Regions from separate parts of the Micromonospora sp. NPDC049580 genome, predicted to be linked through region 2. Evidence: riboswitches for the same ligand, from Rfam matches in the RefSeq annotation. Region 2 holds a riboswitch; the other holds the start of a gene.

Region 1 (8,555 bases), on a different contig from region 2:
AGCCCGCCCCAGACCACCACCGGGGCGGCGAGGGTCAGCGAGAGCCACTGCCAGTAGTCGAACTGCCAGGGCGGCACCATGGCCAGCAGAACCACCGGCACGCTGAGCGCCGCCGACACCCACAGACGGGTACGCGGACCCCGCAGCGGGTCGACCGGCTGCTCGGTCGTCGGCGGTGCCGGCAGGGCAGCCGTGTAGCCGGTCTTCTGCACCGTGTCGATCAGGTCGTCCGGGGTGACGCTGTCGACGTACCGGACGGTGGCCTTCTCGGTGGCGTAGTTGACGGTGGCGCTCACCCCGTCCATCCGGTTCAGCTTCTTCTCGATCCGGGCGGCGCAGGCGGCGCAGGTCATTCCCCCGATGGCCAGCTCGATCCGGTTCGGCGCCTCGGGCAGTGGTCTGCTGGTGGTGGTCATCGTCTGGTCCCGTCAGTTGTGCCCGTGGCCGGGGGTGCCGTGCTCGGTCGGCGCCGGCCCGCTCGGAGTGGGGTCGCCCCCGGTCGTGGCGGTGCCGGCGACGACGGTGAACTCGGCGGTGTGCACCCGCCCGCCGTGCCGGAAGTCGAGGTAGAGCCGGTAGCTGCCGGCCGAGGGCACCTCGGCGAGGAAGGTGACCTCCGGACCGGGCCGGGTGCGCCCGTCGCCGGGTGTTCCGTCCGGGTGTACGTGCAGGTACGCGAGATCGCCCCGGCGCAGCGCCACCAGGTGCCCGTACGCGCCCAGGTAGGGCTCCAGGTCGGTGACCGGTCGCCCGTCGCGGCTGACGCTCAGGGTGAGTGACGAGGTGCGGCCGGGCTGCGGCACGCCGGCCAGGGTGACGGTGTAGCCGTCGACCGTGGTGCTGGTGGCCGGGGCGGGCAGCGGCCGTTCGGTCAGCTCACCGGGGACGGTCACGTCCACCCCGAGGGTCAGCGCCTCGCCCCCGGTCGGCGTGAAGTCGGCGAACGCCCGCCACTGCCCCGGGCCGTCCAGCGGGGTGTCGACCCGCCAGGTGCCGTCCGGGGCGAGGTCGGGGTGCACGTGGCGGAAGCCGGACAGGTCCCGCCGGGCGACGATCAGGTGCATCCGCTTGTCGTGTGCCACGTCGTACCCGGTCACCGGACGGCCGTCCGGCCCGCCGATCCGGAAGGCGAACTCACCGGCCGGAGCGGCGACCGGAACGAGCGTGTAGCCACGGTCGGAGACGAGCAGACCGCCGGGAGTCCGGTCAGTCACCTCGTCGTGCGCGGTGGGGCCCGAGCTGTGGGCGACGCCGCCGTCGGGCCGACTCTCGGCGACCGGGGCGGCCGGGTCGACCACCCGGCCGATCCCGTACGCCGCGCCGAAGACCGCCGCGAGACCGAGGGCGAACCCGCCCATTCTGGTCACCGTGTTCATCCCGGGCTTTCCGCTCACGCCTCGACGAGGTCGTAACCGGCCTCGTCGACCGCCGCCCGGACGGACTCCGCGTCCACGGGTTGCTCGCTGGTGACGGTGACCCGGCCGGTGGCGAGATCCACCTGCACGTCGCGCACCCCGGCGATGGCGCCCACCTCGGCGCTGACCGCGCTGACGCAGTGCCCGCAGGTCATGCCCCGCACCTGGAACGTCGTGTCGACCATCGAATCTCTCCCTTCGCCGCCTGCCAGCCTATACCCCCCAGGGGTAAGGCCGAGACAGATCCGTAACCGGTCATGTACCGGTACCCGGTGGGGGTATCGGACACGAGGGACGTTACCATACCCCCCAGGGGTACGCTATCCTCGTCGCCATGACCGCACCCACGCCGATCCGCGGCTACACCGCCAGCAAGGACCAGCTGCTCGCGCGGCTCCGCCGCGTCGAGGGGCAGGTCCGGGGCATCGAGAAGATGGTCGACGACGACCGTTACTGCATCGACGTCCTCACCCAGATCTCCGCGATCCAGGCCGCGCTCGACAAGGTGGCCCTGGGCCTGCTCGACGGGCACGCCCGGCACTGCATGCACGAGGGGGCGGCCGAGGGCCGGGCCGACGAGATGGCCACCGAGATGATGGCGGCCGTCGGCCGACTCATGAAGCGCGGCTGAGCCGGTCAGTCGGGCTCCGCGTCGAGGCGTACCCGGCGGAGCAACTGGGCGTTGAGCGCCACCACGATGGTGGACGCCGACATCAGCACCGCCGCCACCGCCGGGCTCAACGCCACCCCGGCCCAGGCGAGCACCCCGGCCGCCAGGGGCAACGCCACCACGTTGTAGCCGGCGGCCCAGGCCAGGTTCTGCCGCATCTTGCGGTACGACGCCCGGGAGAGCCGGACCACGGCACCGACACCGCGCGGGTCGGACGACGCCAGCACCACCCCGGCGGACTCGATCGCCACGTCGGTCCCCGCCCCGATCGCGATGCCGACGTCGGAGCGGGCCAGCGCCGGCGCGTCGTTCACCCCGTCGCCGACCATCGCCACGGTCAGCCCTCGCCGCTGGAGCTCCGCGACCCGGCTGTCCTTCTCGGCCGGCAGCACCTCGGCGAAGACCTCGTCCACCCCCGACCGGAAGCCGAGATCGGCGGCCACCGACTCGGCCACCGACCGCGCGTCGCCGGTGATCATGGCGATGGTGCGGACGCCTTCGGCACGGAGCTCGGCGATGGCCTGCCGGGCCTCCGGACGCACCTCGTCGGTGAGCGCGAACGCCCCGAGCACGGTGCCCGGCAGCCGCACCAGGTACAGCACCACGGCCCCGCGCGCCGACCATCGGCCGGTCGCCGCCTTCAGGTCGTCCGGGAGCGCTCGGCCCAGATCCCGCAGCAACGCCGGGCCGCCCACCGCGTACTCCGTACCGTCGACGGTGGCCCGCACGCCGCGGCCCGGCAGCGACCGGAAGCCGGTGGCACGCGCCGGGCCGGCGGACCCGGCCGCCGTCACGATCGCCCGAGCCAGCGGATGCTCGCTGTCGGACTCGACGCCGGCGGCGATCCGCAGCGCTTCCTCCCGCTCCAGCCCCTGGGTCGTCACCAGGTCGCTCACCGCGTGCTCACCCCGGGTCAGCGTGCCGGTCTTGTCGAAGAGCACCGCGTCGACGGTCCGCATGCGCTCCAGCGCCAACCGGTCCTTGACCAGGATCCCGCGCCGCGCCGCCAGGGCGGTGGAGAGCGCCACGACCAGCGGGATGGCCAGGCCGAGCGCGTGCGGGCAGGCGATCACCAGGACGGTGACCGTACGGACCACCGCCTGGTCGGGCTCACCGAGCGCGGTCCAGACCGCCAGCGTCACCACGGCTGTGCCGGCGGCCACGTAGAACAGCGCGGCGGCGAACCGGTCGGCCAGCAGTTGGGCCTGCCCACCCGAGCGCTGCGCCTGCGCGACCATGCGCTGAATGCCGGCGAGCGCGGTCTCGTCACCCAGCGCCTCGACCCGGACCCGGATCGCCGAGTCGGTGGCGACCGTGCCGGCCACCACCCGCTCGCCCGTCGACCGGGCCACCGGCCGCGACTCACCGGTGATCATCGACTCGTCCAGTTCGGCGTCGCCATCGACGATCCGGCCGTCCGCCGGCACCCGACCCCCGGGCCGGACAAGCACCACGTCGCCCACCCGCAACGCGCCGACCGGCACCGGCTCGGCCTGCCCGTCCGCCGCCACGCGCTCGGCCTCGTCGGGCAGCAGCGCGGCCAACGCCGCCAGCGCCCCCCGGGCCTGCCCGATGGCCTTCATCTCCTGCCAGTGCCCGAGCAGCATGATGGTGACCAGCGCGGCCAACTCCCACCAGAAGTCCAGGTCGAAGGCGCCCAGGCTGGTGGCCAACGACGCCGAGTACGCCACCGTGATCGCCATCGCGACCAGCAGCATCATTCCCGGCGCCCGGTCCCGGATCTCCCGCACCGCACCGACCAGGAACGGCCAGCCACCCCAGAGGAAAATCACCGATCCGAGCACCGGCCCGACCCAGGAGCGGCCCGGAACGTCCCACCGGAGCCCGAGCCCGTCCACCACCAGGTGGCTGGTCAGCACCACCGGCAGGGTGAGCACCAGGCAGACCCAGAACCGGCGGCGGAACATCGCCGGGTCGTGGCCGGCGTGCTTGTCGTGGCCAGCGTGCTTGTCCTGGCCGGCGTGCCTCTCCGGGCCGGCGTGCTGATCGTGGCCGGCCGGCGTCGCGTGCTGGCTCTGGTCGGCGGCCTGCTCAGGGGCGGGCTCGGACGCGGGCATGACTCCAACATGCCGCTCCGGGCGACGCCGCGCGGGCGGTTCGACCATCCGACACTCCGCCACGACCTGCGACACCCGGTCCGGCTGGCTAGCATTTCCGGCGATGGCCTACCGGACCCCACCGCCCAGTCGGGCACCGGCGCCGCCACGGCGCGGCGCCTCCGCCGACCGGCCGGTCCGACGGCTCACCCTGTGTGATCACCGGGTCGCCAGCCGGCAATCCGATGCGCCCGGCACCGCGTTCGACCGGCGGAGGTGAACCGACCGGCCCGTCGGCACGTACCCCGCACCGGATCGTTGGGAGTTCTCGCATTGGGTTCCGACCACAGCCGTACCGCTCCGCCCGTCCCACCCCGGGTCAGGCGGATCCTCGTCGCGACGGTGGTGCCACTCTTCGTGGCCACCGTCGTCGCCGCCGTGGTGCTCTGGCCACGGGACGGGGCGCCGCAGACCGGCGGCGGCACGGACGCGCCGCGCCACCACGGCACGGTCACCCGGGTGGTGACCGAACCCTGCCCACCGTCGGCCAACCCGGCGGGCACGCCGGCCACCGGGCCGTGCGGGACCGTGGACGTACGGATCGAGGACGGGCCGAGCGCCGGCCAGCAGGTGCAAACGCCAGTCCCCGCCGGGCCCGGCGCTCCGCGGATCGAGGTCGGCGACGACGTCGTCCTGGTCGAGCTGACCGACCCGACCGATCCCGCCACCAGCAGCTGGAACATCGCCGAGCATCAGCGCGGAAAGCCGCTGGTGTGGCTCGCGGTGGTCTTCGCCGCCGCGATCGTCGCGTTCGGCCGGTGGCGGGGCCTGGCCGCGCTGGCAGGGCTGGCCGCCAGCTTCGCCATCCTGCTCACCTTCGTGTTGCCGGGCATCAGCGCCGGCCGGTCACCGCTGCTGGTGGCGGTGGTTGGCGCAGCCCTGATCATGTTCGTGGTGCTCTACCTGACACACGGGGTGACCGCGCAGACCTCGGTCGCGGTGCTCGGCACCCTGGGCAGCCTGGTGCTCACCGGCGTGCTCGCGACCATCGCCACCGCCGCCACCCACCTGACCGGCTTCGGCAGCGAGGACGCCACCACGCTGTCGATGTTCCAGGCCGATGTCGATCTGCGTGGCCTGTTGCTCGCCGGGATCATCATCGGCTCACTCGGGGTGCTCGACGACGTGACCGTCACCCAGGCCGCCACCGTCACCGAGCTGGCGAACGCCAACCCCGGCCTGAGCCGGCTGCAGCTCTACCGGGCGGCCACCCGGGTCGGCCGGGCGCACATCGCCTCCACGGTCAACACCATCGTCCTGGCGTACGCGGGCGCCTCACTTCCGCTGCTGCTTCTGCTCACCGCCGACACCCGCCCCCTCGGGCAGATCCTGACCAGCGAGTTCCTCGCCCAGGAGATCGTCCGCAGCGCGGTCGCCACGCTCGGCCTGATCGCCGCCGTACCCCTCACCACCGGGCTCGCCGCCGTGGTGACCGCGGCCGGGTCGACGCCGGCGCAGGACGCGGCCGCCGACGTCCTGACGCCGCGCCCCCGTCCGGACCGGACGGAGGCGTTGGCCGCCCTCAGCTCCCCGCCAGCGGGTCGGTCCGACGGGCCCGACCCGGAGCGGAGCGCACCCCCATCCACCGCCACCACCGGGTGGCCAGAGCCGAACAGGAGCACGGATACGGCATGGTGACACTCCTCAGCGTGACCAGATCGGGCCTACGCCCTGAGAACCGCGTCACTGGTCACTCAACGCCATGGCGAAATGACGCTTTTAGTCGGCATCAGGACGTAGCTCAGGCGGTGGACTCTCGGGTAACCTCGCTGCCGGTCACCGACGAAGGCGCGCAGCGGCGCCTGCGGTGCCACCGCCCAATCGCCAACCGGCGAGCCGGGGACCCAGGTACGTGGGGTGAATCCGCGACAGCGGTAGGGGCCACTTCCGCCCCGAACCCGTCAGCTAACCCGGTCGGCGGTCGACGGAAGGGAACATTGTGACGGCACCCCTACGCCGCTGGTTGACACCCGTGGTGGCCGTGCTCGCTGCGCTGACCGTGTTCGCCGGGCCCCTCCCGGCCCACGCCGCCCCGACGACCCCCACACCGTCCGGGCACGAAGAGGAAGACGAACCCAAGCTCCTCAACGACGTCATCGAGCAGACCAACCGGGACTACGTGGCGGCCAAGTCCAAGCTGGACAAGTCCAAGAAGCGGCAGCTTGAGCTGGCGTTGCAGGTCGAGCGGGCGAAGGCCGACCTGGAGGCGCTGGCCCCGCAGGTCGGGCAGATCGCCGCCCAGTCGTACCGGACCGGGCGGATCGGCGCGATCGCGATGCTGCTGGAGAGCGACGCCCCGGACTCGTTCGTCCGACGGGCCGCGGCGCTCGACGAGATGAACATGGTCAACGAGAAGAAGCTCGCCGAGGTCAACACGGTCAAGACCCGCGCCGAGCAGGCCAAGCTGGCCCTCGACGCGGAGGTCCGCGAGCAGCAGAAGCAGACCGCCCTGATGGCGAAGGACAAGCGCGACGCGGACAAGGCGCTCGCGCTGGTCGGCGGTCAGGGTTTCACCGGCGGTCTGGTCGACGCCGTCTCGCCGGTCGCCCGGATCGGCCCGGGTCGCACCGCCGACGGCGACTGGAAGGCCGAGTCATGCAGCGAGGACGACCCCACCACCTCCGGTTGTGTCACGCCGCGCACCCTGCACGCGTACAAGGAGGTCAAGCGGGCCGGGTTCAACCGGTTCGTCGGCTGCCACCGCAACGGTGGCCCGTTCGAGCACCCGAAGGGCCGCGCCTGTGACTGGTCGTTGCAGAAGAGCGGCTTCAGCCCGTGGCACAACAACGACACCCGCATGTACGGCAACAACGTCGCCGCGTTCCTCATCCGCAACGCCGACCGCCTCGGCATCTACTACGTGATCTGGAACCGGCAGATCTGGTTCCCGGCGACCGGCTGGAAGTCGTACAGCGGACCGTCGAACCACACCGACCACGTGCACATGTCGCTGCTCTGACCCGGTGCCAAGAAGTCGAGGGCCGTCCCGCAGCAGGCGGGGCGGCCCTCGTCGCGTCAGGCGGCGGAAGTTGCCGGGGCGGTCCGCGTCAGGCGGCGGCGGAAGCTGCCGGGTCGTCCGAGGCGCCGGGCGCGTCGAACGTCGCGGCACCCGCCGGTGCGGGGGTAACCGCGCGCACCACACCGGCGGCGAGCCGGTACGACATGCCCACCACCGCACACCGCCCCTGCGCCACCTCGTCGGCCAGCACGGGCGACTGCCCGAGCAGCGTCTCGACGGTCTGCGCGATGTGGATGTCGACGATGCCGTCGACGTCGTCCACGCCCTCGGCGGTGGCACGTCGCAGGCTGGGCAGCACCGCGTCGACCACCGCGGGCAGGTGTCCCGGCGGCGCGACGCCGGTGGCGGCCGCCTCACGGGCGGCCTGCACGGCACCGCACGAGTCGTGGCCGAGGACCACCACCAGTGGGGTTCCGAGCACCGTCACCGCGTACTCCACGCTGCCCAGCACCTCCGGGCCCGCGGTGTGCCCGGCCGTACGGACCACGAAGAGGTCGCCCAGCCCCCGGTCGAAGATGATCTCAGCCGCCAGGCGGGAGTCGGAGCAGCCCACGATCACCGCGAACGGGTGCTGCCCGTCGGCCACGGCGGCCCGGTGCCCGGCGTCCTGGTTGGGGTGGCGCGGCGCTCCGCTGACGAAGCGCCGGTTGCCCGCGGCCAGCTCGGCGTACGCTCGGGCCGGCTCGGTCGGCGTCGGCGCTCGATCGGCGGCCCGCTGCGGGCCCGGCTGCCCGCCAGGCGTACCGGAACGGCTCATCCCCGCACCTCGTCTCCACGCGTTTGACCTGCTCAAGAGGCTTTTCAGTCGGGCCGGCGGTGGGCGCTGGCTCGGGCTCCACGGTCACACGCACCGCAAGATGCGTCAAGATATGCGTGATTTAGATTTCATACGTTGACCCCCGAACCGGCCCTCCGGCCGTTGGGACCGGGCCGGTCCGTCGGCACCTGGCCCGACCCTCCGGCGGGCACGGAGGTGGGGCGGACAACCGGAGAGGCGGCTCCACCATGACGAGCGCGGCGACGGCCGGAGGCGGCCGGAACTGGACGTTCCTCACCAACCACGGGCATGTGCTGCTGGCCATCGCCCGCGATCCCACCGCGCGGCTGCGCGACGTGGCGGCCGAGGTGGGCGTCACCGAACGGGCCGCCCAGGCCATCGTCGCCGACCTGGAGGCCGGTGGTTACCTGCACCGCACCCGGGTGGGGCGTCGCAACGAGTACACCCTGAACCCCGCCGGCCGGTTCCGGCACCCCGCCGAGGCCGACCGCCAGGTCGGCGACCTGCTCGCGCTGTTCGCCGAAGCACCCGCAGAAGATGTCACGTCCCGGCCTTG
Region 2 (5,741 bases):
AGATCGAGGCGCAGATCGACAAGAAGTGGGAGCAGTTGGAGCCCACGATCGAGCAGTACAACAAGGTACGGGCGCAGCTCAAGGTCAACCGGAAGAAGTCGACCGACCTGCAGAAGAAGATCGAGCCGCTGGCCCTGCAGAGCGAGTTGGCGCTCAACCGGGTCGGTGACCTCGCGTCCCGCTACTACATGTCGGGCCCGTCGCAGGAGATCGGCGCGCTGCTGATCAGCGCCAAGCCGGACACCCTCACCGAGCAGCTCACCCTCCTCGACCGGCTGGCCGCGCAGGAGCGCAAGCAGGTCGAGGGCGTGCTGGCCGTGCGGGCCAAGTACGACAGCGAGAAGCAGAAGCTCGACGCGCTGATCGCCACCCAGACCAAGCAGCAGAACGAGCTGGCGGCCAAGAAGAAGCAGATCGACGCCGAGATCAAGAAGCTCGAGGCGTCGATGCCCAAGACCACGGTCAAGACCGTCGGCTGCCCGACCATCAACGGTGTGCTCGCCGTGGCCGCTCAGAAGGCGATCAAGACCGCCTGCCAGCAGGTCGGCGACCCGTACGTCTGGGGCGCCACCGGCCCGAACTCGTTCGACTGCTCGGGCCTGACCCAGTACGCGTACAAGTCGGCCGGGATCTCCCTCACCCACCACACGGGTGACCAGTGGAACGAGGGCAAGGCCGTGTCGCGTGCCGACGCCCGCCCCGGTGACCTGGTCTTCTTCTTCTCCGGCCTGAGCCATGTCGGGCTCTATCTGGGTAACAACCAGATGGTGCACGCGCCTCGTGCCGGCAAACCGGTGCAGGTGTCGAGCATCACCACCATGCCGATCGCCGGGTTCCGCCGACCCGGCTGATCCAGCGGACGCCACGAGGGCCCTCGGTCGGATGACCGGGGGCCCTCGTCGTATGTCATTCGTCAGCGGGGAGCGCCCACCGGGGACGGCAGGAGCTGCACGTCGGCGAGGTCGACGTACATGATGCGGTGGCCGAACTGGATCTGCGCGTACCGGTTCTTGCCCCGGATCACCGTCCAGTCGCCGGGCGAGGAGCCGTCGAACGTGCTGGCCCGGTAGTACTCGCCGGCCAGCACCGCGCCGACGGCGTAGCGCTGACCGGCGGCCAGCGTGTACTGCAGCGGTGAGATCGCCTGGTAGGGCACGCCGGCCGGGTAGGCCGCCTGCTCCGGGTAGGCCCGCCCGTACACGGGGATGGTGGCCCGGCCCGGCTTCGGAACGGCGACCACGCCGACGGTCCAGGTGGCGGTCGGCGCGGACGCCGGGTTGTGGAACCAGGCCCGTTGCCCGAGGTACCAGATGGCCGTCCAGTCGCCCTGCCGGCCAGCCAGGGCGTACGTCTGGCCGGCGGAGGCCCGCGCCCCGTGGTCCGACACGTCCATCGTGTTCGGGGTGCCGTCCGGGCGGAGCGCGATGTCGTTGACCAGCGGCGCGTCCGCGGACGGCGCGGTGTGCAGCACCACCGACGAGGAGCCGCGCGGCGCGCAGGGTGTTCCAGGGGTGACGCACCCGGTGAACGCCGGTTGGTTGGTCGCGTAGTCGGGGTCGATCCGGACCAGCCCGGTGGCGGGGGTGCCGGTGTCCAGTCGCGGTGCGTGCAGCAGGTCGAAGTAGTGCGTCCAGTCCCAGTAGGGCCCCGGGTCCCAGTGCATCCCGCGCACGGTCGACGCGACGGTGCCGGGCACGTTGTCGTGGCCGATGATGTGCTGGCGGTCCAGCGGGATGCCGTACCGCAGCGCGAGGTGCCGGACGAGCTTCGCCGAGGTCCGGTACATCGCCTCGGTGTACCAGGTGCCCTGCGCGGCGAAGCCCTCGTGTTCCAGCCCGATCGACTTCGCGTTGACGTACCAGTTGCCGGCGTGCCAGGCGACGTCCTTGGTCTTGACGTGCTGGGCGATGTGCCCGTCCACCGAGCGCAGCGAGTAGTGCCAGCTCACGTAGGTCGGGTCCTGGACGAGTTTCAGGGTGGTCGCCCAACTCGCCTCGGTGTCGTGGATGACGATGTACTCGATCTTCTGCCGGGCGGGCCGGTCGGAGAGATCGTGGTTGCCGTAGTCGCCGTCGCCGAACGCCTCGTAGGGTGCCGGGATCCACTCACAGGAGACGGTCCGCGGGCACTCCAGGCCGTCCGGGCGGGCGAGTCGTCGCAGGCCCAGCCGGTCCAGCCAGGAACGCTGGGGTTGGACCGCGCGGGCCGGCAACGTGACCCGCTGGCCGTCGTCGGTCACGCGGGTCTCGCCGGCGCTGATGGTGGTGAAGACCTCGTCGGCGAAGGCCGCCGCGGCGTCGGCGCTGTCCGCGCCGGCGTAGCGGGCCACCGCGCCGTACCAGGTGGCGGGGTCGGTGCCGGCGCCGACCGGGGCGCCCACCTCCCGTTGGTACGCGGCCAGCAGCGCCGCCCCGCCCCGGATGTTGGTCGTCGCGTCGCTGCGCAGCGCCTCGGGGGCGGCGCCGGTCAGCGCGGCGGCGGCGTCGACGGTCTGCGTCGCAGCCGTGGGCGGCGCGGGATCCGTGGCCGGCGCGGGTGCCAGGACGGCACGGGAGTCGTCGCCGCGCGGATCCTCGGTGCCGGCGTCGTGGTGGCCGCGCGCGGGTAGGGCGGCCACGTGGCGGGCATCGGTCAGGTGCATCGGTCCGTAGCCGCCGCTGGTGCTCGGGGTGCCGGCGTTGCTGTCCCAGCGGGACTCCAGGTAGGAGACCCCGAGCAGCACGGCGGTCGGCACGCCGTACTCGGTCGACGCGGCGGCGTACTGCTGCTGACGGTCGGCGGCCGGTGCGGCGGAGGCGGGGCCGGCGCTCAGCGGTACGGCGGCCGTGGCGATGACCACGGCGACCGCGAGCGATGCGCGCCGGCCGGCGGACAGGGTTGGACGTTCCATCGAACCCCCTAGATTTGACTGGTAACGGTGTGGTCACCTTCGCGCCGGTCGGGAGTCCGCGTCAATACCTTTCCATACATCAAACTGCATCGAAAGAAAGCTTCACGCACGCTCGGTGACCTCCTCCAATCGGTACGGAGTGTCACGGCCGCACGGGTTGCGGATCGGTAACGGCCGTCTCTACTCTGGTCATTTGTCGGCCCGGTAGCAGGTCTGCCCATCCCGGGCGGTAACGGACCGACACCGCCGAGTCGCTTGCGAGCGAGCCGGGGACCCAGGTTCCCCCGGGGTGAATCCGCAGCCAATGCGGTAGGGCGCCAACTTCCCGCCCGAACCCGTCAGCTAACCCGGTAGGCGGTCAGGAAGAAGGAGTACGGAACCCCGGTGGCCCTCCATGCCCCGCGGCCGTCGTCCGAACGGTCGGCCTCGGCCGACCCGACGTCGACAGTGCCGCGTCCACGCTGGTCCCGCTTCACCACCGCCCTCGCCGCCCTGGTCGGCGTAGCCGTCGTCCTGACGGGCAGCGCCACGGCGGCGCACGCGGATCCGTCCGTCGCCGAGATCGAGCGCCAGATCGACGCCGACTGGAACAAGCTCGAACCGGTCATCGAACGGCACAACGCCACTCGCGCGGACCTGGCCGTGAAGCGCAGGCAGGCCGACGCGCTCGCCGCCCGCATCGCGCCCCTGGAGCGCCAGGTCGACGCCGCGATGAACAAGGTAAGCGCGCTGGCCGTGCGCGCGTACATGGGCGAGAACCTGTCGACCGTCAACACGATGCTCGGCAGCCGGTCGCCCGGCGAGGTGGTCGGGCAGCTCGAGATGCTCGACCGGTTCGCCCACAACCAGCAGGAGGACGTCCGTCAGGTCGCCGACCTCCGCGACGAGCTGGCCCGGCAGAAGGCGCCGCTGGACGAGATGGTGGCCCAGCTGACCCGGACCGAAGCGCAGCTGGCGGCGAAGAAGAAGCAGATCAACGACGAGATCGACCGGCTGCAGAAGCTGCGCCTCAAGGTGTACGGCAATGGTGGCGGCGGTCCGCTGCGTCCGGCGCCCTGCCCGGCCAGCTACCCCGGCGGCGGCGCGGGCACGGCGGTCAAGTTCGCCTGTGCCCAGATCGGCAAGCCGTACGTGTGGGGTGCCGAGGGTCCGAACTCGTACGACTGTTCCGGGCTGATGCTCGCCGCGTGGGCGAAGGCCGGTGTGTCGCTGCCGCACAACGCCGCCGCGCAGAGCCGGGTGACCAAGAACGTCAGCAGGGGCGATCTGCGCCCCGGCGACCTGGTCTTCTACTACAGCGACATCCACCACGTCGGCATGTACGTCGGCAACGGCTGGGTGGTGCACGCCTCCCAGGCCGGTCAGCCGATCAAGATGAAGAAGGTCGACGACGGGCCGATCCACAGCTACGGCCGTCCCGGCTGACCAACGCGGGACGCAGCAGGGCCCGTCGCGATCTCGTCGCGGCGGGCCCTCGTCGTCCGCTATCTATCGCGTCGGCCAGGCACGCCAGTTCTGCCAGGAGCGGCTCGGCGTCGGCCCCCGCTGCCCCTGGTAGCGCGAGCCGTAGACCACCGAGCCGTACGGGTGCTCGGCCGGCGAGGAGAGCCGGAAGATGCAGAGCTGGCCGATCTTCATGCCCGGCCAGAGGGTGATCGGGAGGTTCGCCACGTTGGACAGCTCCAGCGTGACGTGACCGGAGAAGCCCGGGTCGATGAACCCGGCGGTGGAGTGGGTGAGCAGGCCGAGGCGGCCCAGTGAGCTCTTTCCCTCCAGCCGGCCGGCGAGCTGGTCGCCGAGCGAGATCACCTCCAGCGTCGAGGCGAGCACGAACTCCCCCGGGTGCAGCACGAACGGCTCGCCGTCGGGCACCTCGACCACCGATGTCAGGTCGTCCTGCTGCATGGCCGGGTCGATGTGGGTGTAGAGATGGTTGTTGAACACCCGGAACAGCCGGTCGAGTCGTACGTCGATGCTGGACGGTTGGACCAGGGTGGGCTCGAACGGTTCCAGGCCCAGCGTGCCGGCCTTGATCTCGGAGACCAGGTCACGGTCGGAGAGCAGCATCGGACCACCATAGCCGCGTTGGCCGGACCGGCCGGATTCGGTGCCGGTGACCAGCGCGTCGAGGTCGCTGCTCGTACATTTGTTCGATAGAATGTCGGCATGGCTTCCTGGTCCGAATTCGCCGCCGACGAGCCCCGCCTCGCCGACGGGATCCGCGTTCTCCTGCAGCAGTACGGGCCGGGCTTCGGCTACCTGGCCACGGTCCGCGCCGACGGCGGGCCCCGGGTCCATCCGGTCTCCCCGGTCATCACCGACGAGGGTCTCTTCTGCTTCATCATCGACTCGCCGAAGCGCCGCGACCTCGAACGGGATGGCCGCTACGCGCTGCACTCGTTCCCTCCGGAGGAGAGCGACGACGAGGCGTACGTGGCGGGCCACGCCTGGCCGGTCACCGACCCGGTCCAGGTGGCCCGACTGGCGCAGAGCGCCCGGGCCGAGCCGCAGGTCGACTGGCGGCTGTTCGAGTTCACCGTCGACGTGGCGATGTTGACCCGTCGCGAGCAGCACGCCGCCGGCGTTCCGGGTGTCACCCCGAGCCGCCCGGCCGTGCGGGTCTGGCTGGACCCGCAAGCCCCGCCCGCACCGGCCGCGCCTGTCGCCGTACCGCAGACGCGCCCGACCCGCCGCAGCCGTGACGTCCAGTGCACGGCCGCCTGACCACGGCCCTGCTGTCCAAAAAAACGCCGGTGCCGGCTCCGTCGTGACGGAGCCGGCACCCGGGGTAACCGAATGGTAGACGACCGCGACGGACGACGTCAACGCGGTGGACCGTCGGGTCGCCAGC

The links. Region 2 has a riboswitch for cyclic di-AMP ahead of AB0J68_RS06000 (NlpC/P60 family protein). Riboswitches for the same ligand answer to the same signal wherever they lie in the genome.
Region 1: linked by a shared signal. The riboswitch ahead of AB0J68_RS15240 (hypothetical protein) and the one ahead of AB0J68_RS06000 (NlpC/P60 family protein) in region 2 are both predicted to bind cyclic di-AMP.

Annotation. Positions count from the first base shown of each region.
Region 1 covers NZ_JBFAPG010000155.1:1,456-10,010, reverse strand. The annotation lists gene AB0J68_RS15270 (heavy metal translocating P-type ATPase) at 1-416, opposite strand, end outside; gene AB0J68_RS15265 (hypothetical protein) at 429-1,376, opposite strand; gene AB0J68_RS15260 (copper ion binding protein) at 1,391-1,600, opposite strand; gene AB0J68_RS15255 (metal-sensitive transcriptional regulator) at 1,750-2,046, shown strand; gene AB0J68_RS15250 (heavy metal translocating P-type ATPase) at 2,052-4,013, opposite strand; gene AB0J68_RS15245 (YibE/F family protein) at 4,476-5,840, shown strand; cyclic di-AMP (ydaO/yuaA leader) riboswitch at 6,007-6,137, shown strand; gene AB0J68_RS15240 (hypothetical protein) at 6,142-7,161, shown strand; gene AB0J68_RS15235 (carbonic anhydrase) at 7,250-7,978, opposite strand; gene AB0J68_RS15230 (MarR family winged helix-turn-helix transcriptional regulator) at 8,227-8,555, shown strand, end outside.
Region 2 covers NZ_JBFAPG010000040.1:20-5,760, reverse strand. The annotation lists gene AB0J68_RS06010 (NlpC/P60 family protein) at 1-851, shown strand, start outside; gene AB0J68_RS06005 (N-acetylmuramoyl-L-alanine amidase) at 914-2,890, opposite strand; cyclic di-AMP (ydaO/yuaA leader) riboswitch at 3,125-3,261, shown strand; gene AB0J68_RS06000 (NlpC/P60 family protein) at 3,275-4,315, shown strand; gene dcd (dCTP deaminase) at 4,379-4,957, opposite strand; gene AB0J68_RS05990 (pyridoxamine 5'-phosphate oxidase family protein) at 5,057-5,614, shown strand.